Regions from separate parts of the Paenibacillus sp. JL3B1040 genome, predicted to be linked through region 1. Evidence: riboswitches for the same ligand, from Rfam matches in the RefSeq annotation. Region 1 holds a riboswitch; each other region holds the start of a gene.
The links. A riboswitch is a leader RNA that binds a small molecule or an ion and turns the genes downstream of it on or off. The one in region 1 is predicted to bind glycine.

Region 1 (6,531 bases):
GCGCCGGGGCCGCCGCCGCCGTGCGGGGTGCTCATCGTCTTGTGCAGGTTCAGGTGCACGACGTCAAAGCCCATGTCGCCGGGGCGGGCGATGCCCATGATCGCGTTGGAGTTCGCGCCGTCATAGTACAGCAGCCCGCCGGCTTCGTGCACGATGTCGGCGATCTCCAGGATTTGTTCCTCGAACAAGCCCAGCGTGTTCGGGTTGGTGAGCATCAGCGCGGCCGTGTCTTCGCCGACGGCTGCGCGCAGCGCGTCCAGATCGACCATGCCGCGCGCGGTGGACGGGATGGTGATCGTCTCGAATCCGGCAACCGAAGCGCTGGCCGGATTGGTGCCGTGCGAGGAGTCCGGCACGATCACTTTGGTCCGCCGCTCGCCGCGGCTTTCGTGGTAGGCGCGGATCATCATCAGGCCGGTCCATTCGCCGTGGGCCCCGGCCGCCGGCTGCAGCGTCACCTCATCCATGCCGGTGAGTCCGGCCAGGTCCCGCTGCAGGCGGTGCATCAGTTCCAGCGCGCCTTGCACGCTTTCCTCCGGCTGAAAGGGATGGATTTTGGCCAGGCCGGAATACCGCGCCACGTCCTCGTTGACCTTCGGATTGTATTTCATCGTGCAGGAGCCCAGCGGATAAAATCCGTTATCGACCCCGAAGTTCCGGCGGGATAACGCCGTATAATGACGGATCACGTCCACCTCGTACACTTCGGGGAAAGCCAAGCCTTCGCTCCGCAGCATGCCCTGCGGCACCAGTTCTTCCTTAGCGACGGCCGGGACGTCGCATTCCGGCAGGGAATAGCCGACCCGTCCGGGGCGGCTGCGCTCAAAAATCAACAATTCATCGGGTTTCGTCTCTTTTATTTCGGACATATCGATTCCTCCATCACGCGGGCGAATTGGTCGATTTCCGCTTTGCTGCGTTTTTCCGTTACGGCGATCAACAGATGGCCGGCCAGCTCGGGGTAGCTGCGGCCGAGATCGTACCCGCCGATCAAGCCTGCGGCGAGAAAGTCCCGCTGCAGCCGGACCGGATCGGTCCCCTCCGGCAGCCGCAGCACGAACTCGTTGAAGAACGGCGATTCAAAAGCCGCGCTTACGCCGGGAATGGCGGTCAGCGTCTTTTGGGCATAATGGCTTTTCTGCAAATTCAGCTCCGCCACCTCGGCCATCCCTTGCTTGCCCATGACGGACAGATAGACGGAGGCGGCCAGCGCAAGCAGCGCCTGATTGGAGCAAATGTTCGAGGTCGCTTTCTCGCGGCGGATATGCTGCTCGCGGGCCTGCAGGGTCAGGACGAACCCGCGCTTGCCGTTCCGGTCGGTCGTTTGTCCGACGATCCGGCCGGGCATCCGGCGCATATGCGCTTCCGATACGGCGAAGAATCCGCAGGTCGGACCGCCGAAGGAAGGGGCCAGGCCAAGCGGCTGGGCATCGCCGACGACGATGTCGGCGCCGAGCTTGCCCGGCGCTTCCAGCAGGCCAAGCGCCAGCGGATTGCTGCTGACGACCAGCAAGCTGCCGTGCGCGTGAGCCAATTCGCCGATCGCGCGAAGATCCTCCAAAGAACCGAAAAAATTCGGGTTTTGGATCAGCACGGCGGCGGTGTCCTTGGTGATGGCGGCGGCGAGCGCCTGGCGATCGGTCACGCCTTGCTCCCAGCCGACCTCGACGAGCTCGAGGTTCAGGCCATGGGCATAAGTGGCGAGCACCTCGCGGGCTTCCGGGTGGACGGCGCGGGAGACGACGAGCCGCTTGCGCTTGGTGGCGGCCGCAGCCAGGTTGCCGGCTTCGGCCAAAGCGGTGGCTCCGTCATACATGCTGGCATTGGCGACCTTGAGGCCGGTCAGCTCGCAGATGTAGGATTGGAACTCGAAAATCGCCTGCAGCTCGCCTTGGCTAATTTCCGGTTGATAGGGCGTGTAGGCGGTATAAAACTCCGAACGGGACACGACGTGTTGGATTACGGAAGGGATGTGATGGTCGTAAAGTCCGGCGCCGAGGAAGCTGGCGAAGCGATCGGTGTCGGCGTTGCGCCCGGCCAGCTCGGCCAGGTGCCGGGTCAGCGCGTATTCGTCCAGGCGCGGGGAGACCGGGAGCTCGCCTTGAAAGCGAATGGCCTCCGGGATATCGCGGAACAACGCCTCCACGGAATCGGTGCCGATGGCCGCCAGCATTTCATTTCGGTCTTGTTCGGTTAACGGCAAATAACGGTGCTTTAGCATACGGTTTTATGAATCTCCTTTCGTCGCTTGGCGGCTTTCGTTTCGGCGATAGAACGGCAGCGGGACGACCTTGGCCTTCAGCCGTTTGCCGCGGATGTCGACCTCCAGGATCGTACCCGGTTCGGTATAGGCACTGGTCAGGATCGCCATCCCGAGGTTTCTTTTCAAAGTCGGCGACTGCGTACCTGTCGTCACTTCCCCGAGCGGTACTTCCGAGCCTTCGGCAAACACCGGGTAATGCGTGCGCGGGATGCCGCGATCGATCATCTCGAGGCCGACCAAGCGGCGAGGTACGCCGTCGTCCCGCTGTTTGGCCAGCGCCTCGCGCCCGATGAAATCGCCCTGCTGCAGCTTCACGAACCGGTTCAGACCGGCTTCGAGCGGGGTGATATCCGGCCCGAGCTCCTGCCCGTACAGCGGCAGGCAGGCTTCGAAGCGCAGCGTATCCCTGGCGCCGAGCCCGGCGGGGAGCAGGCCGTACGCCGCCCCGGCTTCCATCAAAACGTCCCATAACGCTTTCGCGCGTTCCGCCGCCACATATAACTCGAAGCCGTCTTCGCCGGTATACCCGGTTCGCGACAGCAGCGCCGGAATACCGGCAATCCGCACTTCCGGAATAAAGGCGAACGGGCGCAAGGCCGCGGGCTCCTGCCCATCGCAAAGCGGGGAGAGGATCGTGGAAGCGAGCGGCCCTTGCACGGCCAGCAACGCCGTCTCGCCGGACGCGTCACGCATCGTTGCGCCGTCGGCGGGAAGGTGACGCTGCAGCCATTCCCAATCCTTTTCGATATTCGAGGCGTTGACTACCAGCATGTACTTCCCCGGCTCCAGCATATAAATCAACAGATCGTCCACCACGCCGCCATCGGGGTAGCACAGCAAAGTATACTGGGCTTTACCCGGTTGGAGCAGGGTCACGTCATTGGTCGTCATACGCTGCAAAAAGCGTTCCGCTTCCGGTCCTTCCACGAAAAATTCGCCCATGTGCGACACGTCGAACAATCCGGCGCGCTCGCGCACGGCTTCATGTTCTTTCTGGATGCCGCTGAACTGCACCGGCAGCTCCCAGCCGCCGAAATCGATGCAGCGGACGCCTTCGTAACGCGCATACCCGGAGTAGAGCGGCGTTCGCCGCAATGCGGATTCGGACATTACCATCACCTCGTAGGGCCGGATCGGCCTTTTTTGGAAAAACGAAAAGGACAGGCCAAAGAAATTCCGTCAGCTTCCCTAACGGATCTTCCTGGCTCTGTCCCTTGTACCTGAGAGTTACCCTGCCGAAGCCATGAAGGCACGTGCAGGTTTCCCCTTGGGTGATTCGCGCAATGCGAAGATGACTTCATCACTCCATCGATTCCATCGCTTGCGAATGCTCTCCAGAGTTGCGTCCGGCAGAAGTCCTTTTGCCTGAGAGATTCACCGCATGGCGGTTTGCTCCTTCGGCGTTACAGAACTTGCGTATTGTAATCTCTCCCTCTGCCATCAACCGCAGCTTATACATCTCATTAATACTCAAAATCGATCGAGATGTCAATAAAGTTATCATAATAATTTTAAACTATTTCGTTTAATGGAAAAGTCTACGCTTACATTTTGCTAGACTCTATCAAATGTGTTAATAATATTGACATGAGAGCCGGGTTTGGAATAATCTGAACGAAGAAACTTCAGGTTCGAGCATCGGCAAGGCAAGTAGGGGACGATAGATTATCCGGACAGAGGAGGAGCTAATCTTGGCCAGTGAGATCAGGGAAAACGTTTGGTACAGCGATGAGCATGAATGGGTGCTTGATTTGGGGGACGGGACGGTGAAAATCGGCATCTCCGACGTCGCCCAGCATCGTTTGGGCGATATCGTGTTCGTGGAGCTGCCCGATCCGGGGCAGGAGATCGAAGCGCAGGACGCCATCGGCACGATCGAATCCGTCAAGACGGTGGCCGATTTGTTTACGCCGGTCAGCGGGACCGTGCTGGCGGTCAACGGGGAGCTGGACACCGCGCCGGAGCTCGTGAATGAAGAGCCTTACGATGGAGGTTGGATGGTGCACATCCGGCTGAAGGAGGATCCGAACCTCGCGTTGGCAAATTTGATGGACTCTACAGCGTATGCGGAATTTATCGAGAGATAATCCGGTTTCATGCACATGAAAAAAAACTCGCGGCCAGCGTTAGCGCGAAAGGAGCGGATCAACGATCCGCCCAACCGCCTATCGCATGCCGCGAGTTGTCGTTATCGGGCATTGCGCCCATGGGGGGGCAACAGCAGGGAGCGGTACAGCGCTTCGAACATAAACTCCAGCGCTTCCAGATGCCGCTTGGCCTCCGCAACGCCGGAGCCCCAGGCATAAATCCCGTGGTTTCGGAGCAGCAACGCGGGAACGCGCGTATCCAGCCCACCCGATATTCGCTTGAGGATCGCAGGGAGTTCGGGATTCGGCAGGATCGGCACCCGAATTTCCGCATCCGTCTCCCAGATCTCCAAGCTTTTGAGCAGCTCGTTTCCCTTGAGAGGGACCCCGCCGTCCGCGCCGAAATATTCGCTAAGCACGTTATTGAACGCCGTATGGACGTGAACAATCGCGCCGCAGCCGGTCATCCGGTAAATTTTCGCGTGAATCGGCGTATCGGAGCAAGGCTTCAGCCGCGTCGGTTCGCAAGGCGCGCCGGCGGCATCGACGAACAGCACGCTTGCCGGAGCGGAAGGCTCCGCGGACAACTCCGACGTGTGCGTCTCGTCGCAAATAACGGCAAACACAAACCGGTCGGGCGTATAACTGCCGACCCGCACCGATAAGCTTCCGCTGGAAGCGGGAAACCAGCCGCGGGCCGCCAACACTTCCCGCACTCGGCTTAACGCGCCCAGCGCCGCTTGTTTCTCTTCCCATGGGATGTCGCCATAATTCATGCTCCCGTCCCCCTTTCGCACTGGCCTCAGGGCGGCCAGCCCCCCCTTGTTGGCCCAAGCGCTGCTGCTACAACAGCGCCTGTCTAACCGCTTCGCCCATTTCCTTCGAACGTTCGGCGGCCCGGTGGACCGCAGCCCGCACGTTCGGCTGGAAGCTGCCGGTTTCCAGCACGCCGATCGCGGCTTGCGTCGAACCGTTTGGCGAGGTGATATCCGCGCGCAGCTTGGTTGGCGCTTCGCCGGTTTCCGCCATCATCCGGGCGGCGCCCAGCACCGTCTGCACCGTGAGCTCGCGGGATTGCTCCGCGGTCAGGCCGCCTTCGATCCCCGCTTCGATCATCGCTTCCATCAGATAATAAACATATGCGGGTCCGCTCCCGGATACGCCCGTTAAGATTTCCATTTGCTCTTCGGGGATGACGCTAACCGTTCCGACGGCTTCAAACATCGACAACACCTGGGCGCGCTGTTCCCCGTTCGTTTCCGGCGAGAAGGAAATGCCGGTCGCGCCGTGCCCGATGGAACAGGAGGTGTTCGGCATCGTACGGGCCACGGCCGCCTTCGTGCCGAGCAGGGCCTGGATCGTGGCGATGGACAAGCCGGCGATCAGGGAGACGATCAGTTGGCCTTCGCGCAAGAGCGGCCCCAGGCCGGCCAGAGCTGCGCCGGCGTCCTTAGGTTTCATCGCCAGGACGATGATCGAGGCATCCCGCAGATAAATTCGCTTCGCATCGTCTTCGATCGCCGTTTGGACCCGGTAGGTTTGCGTTAAATATTCGAGCCGTTCCCGGTTGGAGCGGTTCAGCATGACAATTTGGCCGGCGTTAGCGACTTGCTTATGGAGCAATCCGCGCACGATGGCTTCGGCCATGGAGCCCGCTCCATAAAAACAGAGGGTGGAGGCGGCCAAAGTAGAGTTGGTTTGCATAGGGAATGACCTCCTGTTGAAGTGGTGAAAAAAAGGGGGACGGCCGGTTATTGCCGGATTTGCCCATTCCCCTGGATGATATATTTGCTCGACGTCAGCGCAGCCAGTCCCATCGGTCCCCGGGCATGCAGCTTCTGGGTGCTGATGCCGATCTCCGCGCCGAACCCGAATTCGAAACCGTCGGTAAAGCGGGTGGAGGCGTTATGGTATACGGCGGCGGCGTCCACTTCCTGCTGGAACCGTTCGGCATTGGCGCCGTCCCGGGTGACGATGCATTCGGAGTGCTTCGTGCCGAAACGGGCGATGTGCGCCGTGGCTTCGTCGAGACTGCGCACGATTTTGACATTAAGAATATAGTCGTTGTACTCCGTCGCGTAATCCTCGTCCGTGGCCGGCACCGCCCAAGGGATCAGCCGTCTGGCGGCCTCGCAGCCCCGCAGCTCGACGCCGGCGTCCTTGAACCGGCCGGCCAGCTCC
Region 2 (6,531 bases), 2.0 Mb from region 1:
CCGCGCCGGTGATTTGAGGGGCGATGGTTGCATCTTCAAGCACCATCACCGCAGCACCATCGATCGGCTCTCCGGTGCGTTCATCGGTGATCGTTCCGCTGAGGATTCCCCTCGGAATCGGCTGCAGGCTAAAGTTGACCTTGGCGTTTGTCCGGTCGGCGATGGTCACTTTCGCCGTTTGCGGATAATATCCGTAGGCTTCCGCTTTCAGCGTGTAATCCCCGGCTACGTGGTTCAAGCTGTACCGTCCGGTGGCGGGATCGGTCTTCACCGAGCGCCCGGTTTCCAGCACCGACACGGTTGCGCTGGCCGGCAGGCTGTTGATGCCGATGTCGCCGGCAGGTTCCGCCTGCTTCACCAACTGTTCGTATTCGGTTTTGCTGGTGCGGATCAGCTTGTAAGCGGGCCCGGATTTCGCCGCCTTGTCCGTTTTTGTACCTGCTTCGCCAAGCACGTTTTTCGTTACCCGTGACTCCGGCGCATTTGCGCTTAGCACTTGAACGTTGTCGATGTACCAGCCGGATTTCACGACGCTGCTGTCCGTCTTTAAACGGAACCGCACTTGGACTTGTTCTCCGGCGTAAGCATCGAGATTATAGTAGACCGGGCTCCATTGCTTGCCGCTGGTGCTGTGCGAGAATTTGCCCAGCTCATTCCACGCGTTTCCGCCGTCGGAGCTGATTTCCACATAACCGTAATCGTAATTGGTTTCCATTTCGAACCATTGATCATACAGCAGGGTGGCATGATCAACGCCGCTCAAATCGATCGCCCGGGACACGAGGGAGGCATCTGCTCCATTTTCGTAGCTGTTGTCGAGGTCGGTTCCCCAAACGTTCGGCGCGGAGACGGCGCTGGCCGGTCCGGGTTCCACCGGGGTGCCGCGTTCCCATTCGTCCCGCGTGCCGCTGTGCGCCCAGCCGTTGTCGCCGCTGCCGTCGAAGTTGTCGCTGAATACCGTCGCCGGACGGACGACCGTCAGCTCCAGCTCGTTGGATTTGGCGCTTTCGTTGTCGCTGTAATCCGTAGCGGTAACCGCGTAATAATAAGTATGATCCGTTTCGGTCGCCGCGTCGGTAAATTCCGTCTGGACGGTTGTACCGATCGCTTCATAGCCGGATCCCGACACGGTCGAGCGGTACACCGTGTACAGCTTCACGTCCTCATCGGCGGAAGGGGACCAGGACAGCTCGGCGCTGCCGGCGAAGTTCACGGAGCCGGTCAGATCGGCGGGGGCCGCAGGCGCAGTGGCGTCGGGGGCCTGCAGGGACAGGTCGTCCAGGTACCAGCCGGCCTTCTGTACGGAGCCGTCGCTGCTTAGTCCGAACTGCAGGTAAATCTGTTCGCCGGCATAATCCCTCAGATCCAGGTATTGCGTTCGCCAACCGCCGCTCGTTCCGGTGAATTCCGCCAGCGGCACGAAGGCGTAATCGGTGTCCAGGGAAGCGACATATACGGTGCCGAAATCGCGGTCTGCTTCCAAGTCATACCAATGTTTAAAAGAGAGCAGCGCCCCTTGCGGACTATCGGTCAAATCAATGGGCGGCGTCAGTAGATACGAGTCGGCGCCGGAAGCGTAGCTGCCGGTCAGATTGCTGGCGTACACCTTTTCGCCGGAATGAGCGCTGCCCGGTCCGCTGACCGGCGTTCCCCAGGCCCAGGTGTTTCCGGTTCCGCCGGACATAAATCCGGTGACATCGGACTCGAAATCCTGCAAATAACCGGGCGCGATGCCGGTCGATACCGTTACGGTGTATGGCTTGCTGTCAAACCCGTTGTTGCCGTAGTCGTTCACGCGAATGTAGTATTCAAGTCCGGCCGTCCCGATGAGGAAGGCGGGTACGGTTGCTTCATATCCGCCATCCTTTTCGTTCCCGGAAACCCGTTTGGCCGGAAGATATAAATAATGGCTGGTTCCTGTTTCTTTGGCGTAAAACTCGACCGACGTGACGGCAACGTCGTCGCTTACGCGGGCGGATAACGTTACATCGAAGCCTTCATATACTAAGGTAGGCGGCGTATGCTCCAGGACCGGCTCGTCCAAGTCTTCTCCGCCGGTCACCACGCGCCCGGAGACCATGCCGACCCCTTCCAGCACGGAGCCGACGGCGTCCAGTGCATTTACGATGCCGTACCCGTACCCGTTATTGGGGGCCGCCTCATATTCGCCGTCCGTCCGCGGCGTGGCCGTGTGGGTCAGGATGTCCTCCAACTGGTCCACCGTGAGGGAGTGGTTGGCCTGCAGCAACAAGGCGGCGATCGCTGTCGTGTGCGGCCCCGCCATCGAGGTGCCGTTCCAGCCGCCCTCGTAGGCTCCGCCGGGAACGGAGGAGCGAATGTTCACCCCCGGTGCGGAAACCTCCGGTTTAATTTCATCGTAAGGCGAGGGTCCCCGCAAAGAGAAATCGGCCAAATTTCCGCCGATGTCCGTGGCGCCGGTGGCGAACGCTTCGGGATAGTTGGCCGGTGCGGCTACGGAGCCGGGACCGCCGGGATTGAATTCATCGACGTTGCCCGCCGAAAACTCGGGGAAGATTTGCGCGCTTCTCCAAGCCTGCACGATCGGGCGGAACCATTCGTCGATGCCGGGGCCACCGCCCCAGGAGTTGTTGACCACATCGGGAGCCAGCTCCGGATGAAGATTCCCTTCGGCATCGATCGGGGCCAGTAGCCATTGGCCGCCATCCAGGATGATGGCATCCGTGGTGGAGGGGTTAAAGATCCGCACCGCGATCCACTTGGCCCCAGGTGCGACGCCGATCCGGTTCGAGCCGTCCGGCTCCGAGCCGACCATCGTCCCCATGGTGTGCGTGCCGTGGCCGTGGCTATCCGTCGGCAGCGAAGCATGGCTATGCGGATCGTACCAACTGAGCTCGGGATCGACGACATTGCCCGAGGCATCGAATCCGCGCCATTTGCTTCTCAAGGCCGGGTGATTGTACTCGACGCCGGTATCGAGGTTAGCCACTACGATGCCGGTGCCGTCGATGCCCCTATTCCACACCTCGGGGGCATTCACCTGGGCAATATTCCACTCGACGCTGCTTGGCGTAACATCCGAGGTCTGCTTGCCGGTGTCGGTCTCGGCAGCCGTCTTTCCGTCAGCAGGTTGCGCGGAAGGCGTCTCAACGGCAGGCCGCGTTGCCGGTTCTTGATGGATTTCGACCTTTTGCAGATGACGTTCTTCATTCGGAAGGATCTTCTCCACTTCAGGGAAAAGGGCGATTTGCTCCAGTACCTCTTTTGTACTTGTCACCGCCATGGCATTTACGATAAAGTAGCTTTTGTAGTCCTTCACCTCTCCGGATTCCCGGGCTTTCCGCAAATATTCGTCCAGTGCGAATTGGGTGCGGGAGGCCGTCTCGCGCAATGCGCTGACAACGGAAGTCCGGGCGGACAGCTTGGCGGCGGAAGGAGTAGCTTTCTCCAACGTGGCTTTCTGGAGAGCCAGCTTGGCGACCGAGGCCGTATCGGTTTGTTCTTTGAGCTTGACCAGGTAGGTGACGAAGTCGTCCTGCTTAAACTGAGTCTGCAATTTGGCGTCGATTTTGGCTTCAACCACGTGGGGCGCGGTCGACTTCAGGCTGCTTTTTCCCGTAACTCCACTGCTGTCGGCGGAGGCGACGGGGACGAGGGTCAACGCAAGAAGGATCGACATGCCAAGCGAGAAAGATTTGCGAAATCTCTTGAGACTTATCAACTTCTTCACTCCCTTTATGAGGTTTTAAGATCCAGCAAAGATCCATTGGCGGCCGCCCGGAGAAACATTCAGCAAAGTCCGGGTACATTATGCCTGGTAACGAATGGAGCGAGCGTCCCTTTGTTCATCACCTCCTTAATCGAAGTCAGTTGATGCAAATGCGGGTAAGCCATGATGGATGAGAAGCTGAAAGCCGGATGCGGAGTGAGAGGTAACACGGCCGAGCCTGCCTGCGCTGATGTGAAGGAAAGTTAACGCGGAGCGCACCTTATTTTCAACATTTCATAAAATAAGGTAAAATCTGGAGTTGTTGGGGATAGTATATATCTGTAAATTTAAGGATACAAGTGGCTTTACATGAAAAATATACATATTTTCACATAAAAATAGGAAAATATGACTAGAATAGCTTAACAAACCATGTAACCTTATGTAAGTTATCTTGACATATTGCTAACTTCGTTTTACATTAAACACAAATTCATACAGGCGAATGAGGATGATGGGAGAGTCCGCAGGGGGAGCCGGAAGGGAAGGGGAGCCTCAATAGCGGCACCGAAGGAGCAAAGGGCCGGTCCTGCAAACCGGCAGCCGAATCTCTCAGGTACAAGGACCATGATCGGACGCCACTCTGGAGAGAGCGATCAGCCACCCAAGAGGTACATGGATCCCGGATCAAGGGTAGGCCGGGAACATTAAACTTTCAGGTAACGGGGACAGAGCAAAGGGGCAGCGGCCTTTTTGCGCTGTCCCTTTTTCGTGGTAAACCGGCGGATCATCTTGAATGCCAATAAGGGAGAGATTGAACCATGCGCTTCAAAAACGTGTTTTCCATTATCGGGCCGGCGATGATCGGTCCATCGAGCTCGCATACCGCCGGGGCGGTGCGGATCGGGCGATTCGCGCGGCAATTGTTCGGGGAACCGCCGGTGGAGGCGGCGATTTGTTTTTACGGCTCTTTTGCCGAAACGTACAGCGGACACGGCACCGATTTGGCCGTGGTCGGCGGCATCCTCGATTACCGCACGGACGACGAGCGAATCCGCCATTCGCTGCAGGATGCCGCGGAGCAGGGGGTGAAGGTGGTATTTTCCACGGGGGTCTTACCCGGTGCGCATCCGAATACGGTAAAAATTACGCTGACCGGCGCGGACGGGCGGCATATGGAAGTGACGGGCGCGTCCATCGGCGGGGGAACGGTCGTCATTCGGAGCATCGACGGATTTGAGGTCAAAAGCTCGGGCGAGCTGCCGACGCTGGTGATCTCCCACGCCGACCGGCAAGGGGTGCTGGCCGGCATTACCGCCTTGTTCAGCCGGGAGTACGTCAACATCGGCTACATCATCACCGACCGGAAAGGGCGCACGGGCGAGGCATTGACCGTCGTGGAAGCCGATTCGTCCATCCCCCCGCAATTAAGGGAGGCGATCGGTTCGTTGGAGCATGTCGTCCGGGTAGCCTATATCGATCTGTCGAGATAAGAAAGGAGAGAGCGGAATGCGCTTCAAAAATTTGCGGGAGCTGGTCCGGCTGTGCGACCGGGAATCCCAAACGATTTCCGGCATCATGATCCAGGATCAGGCGGCCGAGAGCGGGCAATCGGAGGCGGAGATCCTAGCCGCCATGGGCGAGTATTACCAAATCATGAAAACGGCGGTACACAAAGGGCTGACGGAGGATATCGTCTCCACCAGCGGTCTGACGGGCGGCGACGCCAAACGGGTCGAGGCTTACCGCGGCCGCGAAGAGGCTTCCGTCGGCGACATCGCCTGCCGGGCGATGGCCTACGCGCTGGCGGTGTCCGAGGTCAACGCCTCGATGGGGCGAATCGTCGCCACGCCGACAGCCGGTTCCTGCGGCATCATCCCCGGCGTGTTCGTGAGCGCCCAAGAGCGCTTCGGCTGGGAGGACGATCACCTCGTGCGCGGGTTGTTTTGCGCCGGGGCTATCGGTTACGTGATCGCCAACAACTCGTTTATTTCCGGCGCGGAAGGCGGATGCCAGGCGGAAATCGGCTCGGCGATCGGCATGGCGGCCGGAGCGATGGTCGAGCTGCGCGGCGGGACGCCGGAGCAGGCGGTGCAAGCCGTCGGTCTCGCGCTTAAGAACACGCTGGGCTTGATCTGCGATCCCGTCGGCGGCTTGGTGGAAATCCCCTGCATCGTGCGCAACGGCTTTGGCGCGGTGAACGCCCTTGCCGCCGCCGATATGGCGCTGGCCGGCGTGCGCAGCGCGATCCCGTCGGACGAAGTCATCGACGTGATGCTGGAGGTCGGCTCGGCGATGCCCAGCCGCCACCGCGAAACGGCGCAGGGCGGGCTGGCGCAAACGCCGACCGGCCGCAAGATCATGAAAGAGCTGCGGAGCCGGAAGAAATAATTACAAATTCAGAGATGACACATTTTTTCGAAGGGATGTTCGTGTATAATCTGCTTGTAGGAATGACCGGAGGGAAAGGGCGTACTTTTATCATGACGAGCATTCTGATCGTAGAAGATGATGCGGGCTTGAACAAAGGGATCGCGCTGACGTTGGCCCGGGATGGAATCGCCGTGGAACAGGCTTATGATTTGGCGGGAGCGGAAGCGCGGCTTGAGGCGGGCGGAATCGATCTCATCCTGCTTGATGTCAGACTGCCGGACGGAAGCGGCCTGGACTTTTGCGCCAAGCTCCGAGAGACTTCGCGGATCCCCGTCATTTTTCTGACGGCGAACGATATGGAGTCCGATATCGTGATGGGCTTCGAACTGGGCGGGGACGATTACATCACGAAGCCGTTCAGCCTGATGGTGCTCAGGTCGCGGGTGATGGCCGTGCTCCGGCGCTGTGAC
Region 3 (6,531 bases), 2.4 Mb from region 1:
CTGAGGAACAAATGCAGGACTTCGGCAGCCCGGAAGAAATCCATTGGGATCAAGTTCAAGTGGCACTAGATCCGAAGCAAACGAAGCAATTTCTGACCCTATACCAGAGCTTGTCCGATTTCGACGACACCTCCGTACAGCAGAAATTAACGCTTCCGAGGCTGGCCTTCGCCGGCAAAGCGGACCGAATCGAGTATGGCGAGAATTTCGGGGGCGTAACCGTCGATATCGCGGGGCGATTACGCAAGAACGAACAAGCCTTGCGTCAGCTCGGCTGGGATGTGGCGCTTATACCGGGGAACGAGATGGACCACACGAAAGCCATGCAGCCCGAGACCGTACTGCCATTAATTAAACCTTGGTTGGCCGCGACCTTGTCGAACCAAATGAAAAAGAGCTAAGCGCGGGCCCTTAGGCCGCTTAGCTCCGTTTCAATAGATGAATGGATAAGCTTATGATACCGAAACGGTTTGTTGGGTTTTCGATAATCCAAGGGCCTGCGCGGTTGAACGATGAAGGGAACGGAATAGTTCCGGGTGCTCCGCCAGCGACAAGCCGTACGAAGGAATCATCTCTTTGAGCTTCGGCTTCCAGGCTTCAAGCTGCTGCGGGAAGCATCTCTCGATAACCTCCAGCATGACGTGCACTGCGGTTGAAGCCCCCGGGGAAGCGCCAAGCAAGGCGGCAATCGAGCCGTCGGCGGCGCTGACCACCTCGGTGCCGAACTGCAGCGTGCCTTTTCCGCCTTCCACCGTATCCTTGATCACTTGCACCCGCTGACCGGCAACGATCAGATCCCAATCCTCGCTCTTGGCCCCCGGGACAAAGTCCCGCAGCTCCTCCATGCGTTGTTCTTTGGACAACATGAGCTGCTGAACCAGGTATTTGGTTAAGGACAGCTCTTTCACCCCGGCCGCCAGCATCGTGAGAAGGTTATGCGGTTTAACGGAAGTGATGAGATCAAACATCGAGCCGGTCTTGAGGAACTTCGGCGAAAAGCCGGCAAACGGCCCGAACAACAGCGCCTTCCGGTTGTCGATGAACCGGGTGTCCAGATGCGGAACGGACATCGGCGGAGCCCCGACCGAAGCTTTGCCGTATACTTTGGCATGGTGCTGCTCGACGACTTTCGGATTGTTGCACACCATGAACAGTCCGCTGACCGGGAAGCCGCCGATCCGCTTCCCTTCCGGGATGCCGGATTTTTGCAATAAATGCAAGCTCCCGCCGCCGGCGCCGATGAAGACGAACCTGGCGGTATGGCGTTGGGACACGCCGCTATTCAAGTCCTTCACTTTCAATTCCCACAACCCGTCCGGCGTCCGCTTCAGCTGCTTCACGCTATGCTTGTAGCGGATGTCCACGCCCTGTTCCTTCAAATGATCCAACAGCATCCGCGTTAAGGTGCCGAAGTTCACGTCCGTCCCCGAATCGATCTTCGTTGCCGCGATCGGCTCGTAGTTCTTCCGTTCCTTCATCATCAACGGAACCCATTCTCTCAGTTGCCCCGGATCGTCGGAGAACTCCATCCCCTGGAACAAAGGATGCGCGGACAAGGCCTCGTAACGTCTTCTCAGAAATTCGACATTCTGCTCCCCGCGCACATAACTCATATGAGGCAGCGGCATGATGAAATCCTGCGGATTTCGAATCAGTTGGCGCTGAACCAGATAGGACCAGAACTGCCTGGAAACTTGGAACTGTTCATTCACCTTGACCGCTTTGCCAATATCGACGGTTCCGTCCGGCCGCTCGGTCGTATAGTTCAACTCGCACAGAGCGGCATGACCGGTTCCCGCATTATTCCATTCGTTCGAGCTTTCCTCCCCTGCCCGGGCAAGTTGTTCAAACACCTTAATGTTCCAGTCCGGCGCCAATTCTTTCAGCAGGGTCCCCAACGTCGCACTCATAATTCCGGCACCAATCAAAATAACGTCTGTACTTGTTTGTCCGTGATTCATGTTTACCGTCCCTTATGCCCTTATTTTGCTGAAAGGATGTAAGCGCTCTCGTTTTGTTCTCGCTACAAGTCTGGAGACGAGCTGGCCCACACCTTTTCCGTAATGATTGATTGATTTTAGTGTATCAACAATACTGAGGGATTGAAATATTTATTTCTTAGATATTAATAATTGATTTTTTTAAGCCATCCAAAAAGAACTTATCGGGTATGCCCGGTGAAATTATTCTTTTTCGATATATACATCCCATTTATTAATAAATATTTATTGATTATCGATAAAAAACGTGGTAAATTAACTTCGACACTAATCCTACGCGAGGTGCTATGTTGATATGAAACGTGAACAAAGCTCTACCCTTTTCTTAAGGGGCGTCGTTTTCCTGATGGGCATCGCGATCCTTGCCGTATGCGCGCTGGGGGTACCCGCGATAGCCAAAGATTTGGTGGAGTATTATCCGCCCTTCCTCTACCTGACCGTGCTCATTCCTATGTACGCATCGGCCATTCCTTTCTTCTTTGCGCTTTACCAGACGCTAAAGCTGCTAAGCTATATCGACAAGAATACCGCCTTCTCCGAAGCTTCGGTAAGGGCTCTAAAGAGCATTAGAAACTGCGCGGTCGCCATCTGTATTCTGTATACGGTCATCCTGCCGATCCTGTTCATCATTGCGGAGAAGGACGATGCGCCGGGACTCGCCGCGATCGGGCTGGTCATCTGTTTCGCTTCCCTCGTGATTGCCGTCTTTGCGGCCGTGCTTCAACGTCTCTTAAGAAATGCTATCGACATCAAATCGGAAAACGATTTAACGATCTGAGGTGAAGGAATCCATGCCCGTAATTATCAATCTTGACGTCATGCTGGCAAAACGGAAAATGAGCGTCACGGAGCTTTCGGAGAAGGTCGGCATCACGATGGCGAACCTGTCCATTTTGAAAAACGGGAAGGCCAAAGCCATTCGATTCTCCACTTTGGAGGCGATCTGCAAGGCGCTGGATTGCCAGCCCGGTGACATTATGGAGTACCGAAACGATGAGGAGTAGCCTGAGTCGATCTCTGAACAAAGGGGAGTTGCGCGTGGGTAACCGCCTTAAACGCCTTGAGCATGCCCTTCGGCAGTTGGTGCGCTTCGGCTGGCAGCAGGCGTTGTCCTGCGTGTTTCCCGTGGTGATTTTTGCATCGCTGGCTTTGACGCAGTGGCTTCCCTTTCCCTTCCTGCCGCGGTATGACTGGCTGCTGCTGATCTGCCTCGCCATGCAGGTCTGGATGGTACGGTTCGGACTGGAGACCCGCGACGAACTGAAGGTGATTACGGTCTTCCACTTGATCGGTTTGGCGCTGGAGATGTTCAAGGTTCATATGGGGTCCTGGTCCTACCCGGAGGAAGCCTGGACGAAAGTGAACGGCGTCCCTCTCTACAGCGGGTTTATGTATGCCAGTGTAGCCAGTTACCTGTGTCAAGCTTGGCGGCGTCTGAAAGTGGATCTGATCCGCTTTCCCCCGCTCTGGCTGGTCGTCCCGCTGGCCGCCTCGATTTATCTGAATTTCTTCACCCACCATTATTGGATCGATGTTCGCTGGGGGTTGTCGGCGCTGGTGCTGCTCGTCTTCTGGCGAACCTGGGTGACCTACGAGGTAGGCGGCAAGCCCTACCGGATGCCGTTATCCCTCTCCTTTGTGCTGATCGGCTTCTTTATCTGGGTCGCGGAAAACGTCGCCACGTTCTTCAGCGCCTGGAGGTATCCGAACCAATCCGACGGCTGGCACCTCGTCCGTCTTGGCAAGATCAGCTCCTGGCTTCTGCTCGTCATTATCAGCTTCCTGATCGTCGCCGCATTGAAGCGGGTGAAGGGGCGTCGGGAATAAGCAAAACCCCGCAAATTTGATTCGAGTTGCAAAGCTGGGACCGCCGTTAGAGATGGGTCTGCTCAAGGGGGACGTGAGTTGCCCGCTCCTTGCGTTTTCTTATCGCATGCAATCCGAACAGGAGAATGAACCACAGCGGCGTCAGCAACAGAGCCGGACGGGTCTCCTCCGCAAACAGCATGATCAGCAAAATGGCCGCAAACATCACGAGGACCGCATAATTGACAAATGGCGTAAACGGCGCCCTAAATGTCGACTTGACCTGCAGCTCCGGCCGCGTGCGCTTATAACGAATATGGCACACGAGCACCACGCCCCACACCCAAATAAAGCAAATGGCGCTAATCGTCGTCACGATGCCGAAAGCTTGCCCCGGAATCAGCTTGCTTAACAGCGCCCCTACGGAGATGACCAGCGTGGAAACCAGCAGCGCGTTGCCGGGCACATGGTTTTTGTTCAGTGTCGCCATCCCGGAGGGAGCCTGCTTGTTTTTGCTTAAATTATAGAGGATCCGGCTGGTCGAGAACATCCCGCTGTTACAAGCGGACGCGGCCGAAGTCAAGACGACGAAGTTAATGATCCCCGCGGCAACCGGAATGCCGACCAGACTAAACGTCTTCACGAACGGGCTCTCCGCCGGAGTCAGCCCCGTCCAGGGGTTAATGCACAAGAGGGCGATCAAGGCGCCAACGTAGAAGAACAAAATGCGCAGCGGAATTTTATTAATGGCCGACGGGATATTTTTCTCCGGATTGGACGTTTCCGCCGCCGACACCCCTACCAGCTCCACGCCGACATAAGCGAATACCACCATTTGGAAGGAGAGCAGGAAACCTTGGATTCCGTTCGGGAAGAGGCCGCCATGTCCCCAAATGTTCTTCGCCGACACGGTTCCCGCATCCGTCTTGAATCCGATGACCAGCAAAACGACGCCGAGGCCGATCAATACGAGAATCGTGACGACCTTGATTAAGGCAAACCAAAATTCCAATTCGCCGAAGTTCTTCACCGTCAACAGGTTAAGTCCCAGCAGGATGATCAAGCAGATGACCGCCGGAACCCATTGCGGGATATCGAACCAATACTGAACGTAAACCCCTACCGCAATCACATCGGCCATGGCCGTCATGATCCAGCAAAACCAATAGGTCCATCCGGTAACGAACGCGGCCCGCGGCCCCAGATAGTCTTCGGCAATGTCCGTAAACGATGAATAGCCGGCTTTGGACAACAGCAGCTCTCCCAACGCTCGCATCACAAAGAACACGGCAATCCCCACAAGGAGATAGGCAAAAATGATCGACGGCCCGGCCAGTTGAATCGCTTTGCCCGAACCAAGGAACAATCCCGTCCCAATCGTGCCGCCGATGGCGATCAACTGAACGTGCCGATTCGCTAAATCCCTTTTTAATTCCTGCTGCACCATACCTGATTCCCCCTTAAAGTCATGAGCTTCCTCATATGAAATAATGAACAAATTAGGCATAAAAAAAGAGACTGGATGCCCTCCAATCTCCGGAACGTAAAAAGAATAAATAGGACTTGGCATACTAGGCGAAACGCCTGCCAAATCGACGTATTTATACTCTTCTGTCCTTTTGCCTGAGATTGTGAACCCTTCGGCGCCGCGGAATCGCGGTCTCTCCAGAAGCTGCTCCGGCTATAGTGTGATCCATAGCCATCATAGCTTGCGAATGATTTAATTTTTCGATGGTAACAAGGAATGTGAATTATTTTTCAATATTAATCGCAATGAAATTTTTTGTCAACGAGATAGTTCCCCCGCTGCTTCTATCGGCAAGTTAGAATAGCCAATCGCCGTATCTCATCGCTTAATCTTCGATTGACTGGATACACTTCTTCTATGAAATTTAAAATACGAAGTGCCGATTCGGGAACATGATCGTATCCCTGTATCATGTCTCCTATGATTTCTGCAAAACGGGGGTACCTCCTCTCGAGCCGCCTCTCATTCCCGAATGGGTCGGGAAAATAGTCCACCTCTTGCTCCAGCAAATGGAGTACGGATAAAATCCTGTCCACTGCGTAACCTTGAACAAACCTCGTCGCGGATAGACACTCCCCCCTAGCATAGCGACCGAGCCCCACGTATAGATTGGTTAAGGCTTCATTCAAAGGAAAGTCTAAGGATTCCGCTTTGGGGCTGGGGACCGGGTTGGAAGGTTTCGCGATTGCCGTATTGGCATACATAGGGTCCTTCCATATGACCCGGCCTTCTGTATAGGTAGCGTTCGCCAACTCCCATTCCTCGAATACTGCATATTCCCCAAAAATACCGTCCTCGAACAGTACTTTATAGCCGATATCCGAATTCTTAAACGAATAGGCAAGAGGGTGTACATCCTCTAGCCAATCCAACCGGTCTATATATCTGTTCTTCTCCCCGGGCTTGACAATGACAAAAAAATCCAAATCCGAATATTCATCCAACCGTTCTGTCTCGACCCCAACGGAGCCAACTCCTAGTAACAGAAGAGCTCCCCCCTTGCGTTCGAGTGATTTGCCGATCTCGCCCAGCCGTTGCAACAGCAATTCTGTTCTCGACATTACGAATCCTCCCCTAATTTTGGAATGCAAAAAGGGTCCAACCCACTTCTCAGCGAGGTTGAACCCGAAGGTTGCATTGCCTTTATTTTCTTACAGCGAAATTATCACATCTTCTTGTTGCTGTCAATCGATTTCG

Region 2: linked by a shared signal. The riboswitch ahead of sdaAB (L-serine ammonia-lyase, iron-sulfur-dependent subunit beta) and the one ahead of gcvT (glycine cleavage system aminomethyltransferase GcvT) in region 1 are both predicted to bind glycine.
Region 3: linked by a shared signal. The riboswitch ahead of ACZF99_RS26080 (amino acid permease) and the one ahead of gcvT (glycine cleavage system aminomethyltransferase GcvT) in region 1 are both predicted to bind glycine.

Annotation. Positions count from the first base shown of each region.
Region 1 covers NZ_CM169317.1:3,237,027-3,243,557, reverse strand. The annotation lists gene gcvPB (aminomethyl-transferring glycine dehydrogenase subunit GcvPB) at 1-869, opposite strand, end outside; gene gcvPA (aminomethyl-transferring glycine dehydrogenase subunit GcvPA) at 857-2,221, opposite strand; gene gcvT (glycine cleavage system aminomethyltransferase GcvT) at 2,228-3,373, opposite strand; glycine riboswitch at 3,469-3,603, opposite strand; glycine riboswitch at 3,607-3,707, opposite strand; gene gcvH (glycine cleavage system protein GcvH) at 3,955-4,350, shown strand; gene mtnB (methylthioribulose 1-phosphate dehydratase) at 4,452-5,126, opposite strand; gene proC (pyrroline-5-carboxylate reductase) at 5,194-6,054, opposite strand; gene ACZF99_RS14555 (glutamate-5-semialdehyde dehydrogenase) at 6,102-6,531, opposite strand, start outside.
Region 2 covers NZ_CM169317.1:1,234,722-1,241,252, forward strand. The annotation lists gene ACZF99_RS05365 (S8 family serine peptidase) at 1-3,700, opposite strand, end outside; glycine riboswitch at 4,194-4,326, shown strand; gene sdaAB (L-serine ammonia-lyase, iron-sulfur-dependent subunit beta) at 4,510-5,181, shown strand; gene sdaAA (L-serine ammonia-lyase, iron-sulfur-dependent, subunit alpha) at 5,198-6,079, shown strand; gene ACZF99_RS05380 (response regulator transcription factor) at 6,172-6,531, shown strand, end outside.
Region 3 covers NZ_CM169317.1:5,680,064-5,686,594, forward strand. The annotation lists gene ACZF99_RS26055 (alpha/beta fold hydrolase) at 1-401, shown strand, start outside; gene ACZF99_RS26060 (malate:quinone oxidoreductase) at 453-1,961, opposite strand; gene ACZF99_RS26065 (DUF2975 domain-containing protein) at 2,296-2,778, shown strand; gene ACZF99_RS26070 (helix-turn-helix domain-containing protein) at 2,792-3,004, shown strand; gene ACZF99_RS26075 (DUF817 domain-containing protein) at 2,994-3,827, shown strand; gene ACZF99_RS26080 (amino acid permease) at 3,874-5,253, opposite strand; glycine riboswitch at 5,408-5,485, opposite strand; gene ACZF99_RS26085 (hypothetical protein) at 5,619-6,395, opposite strand; gene ACZF99_RS26090 (DinB family protein) at 6,500-6,531, opposite strand, start outside.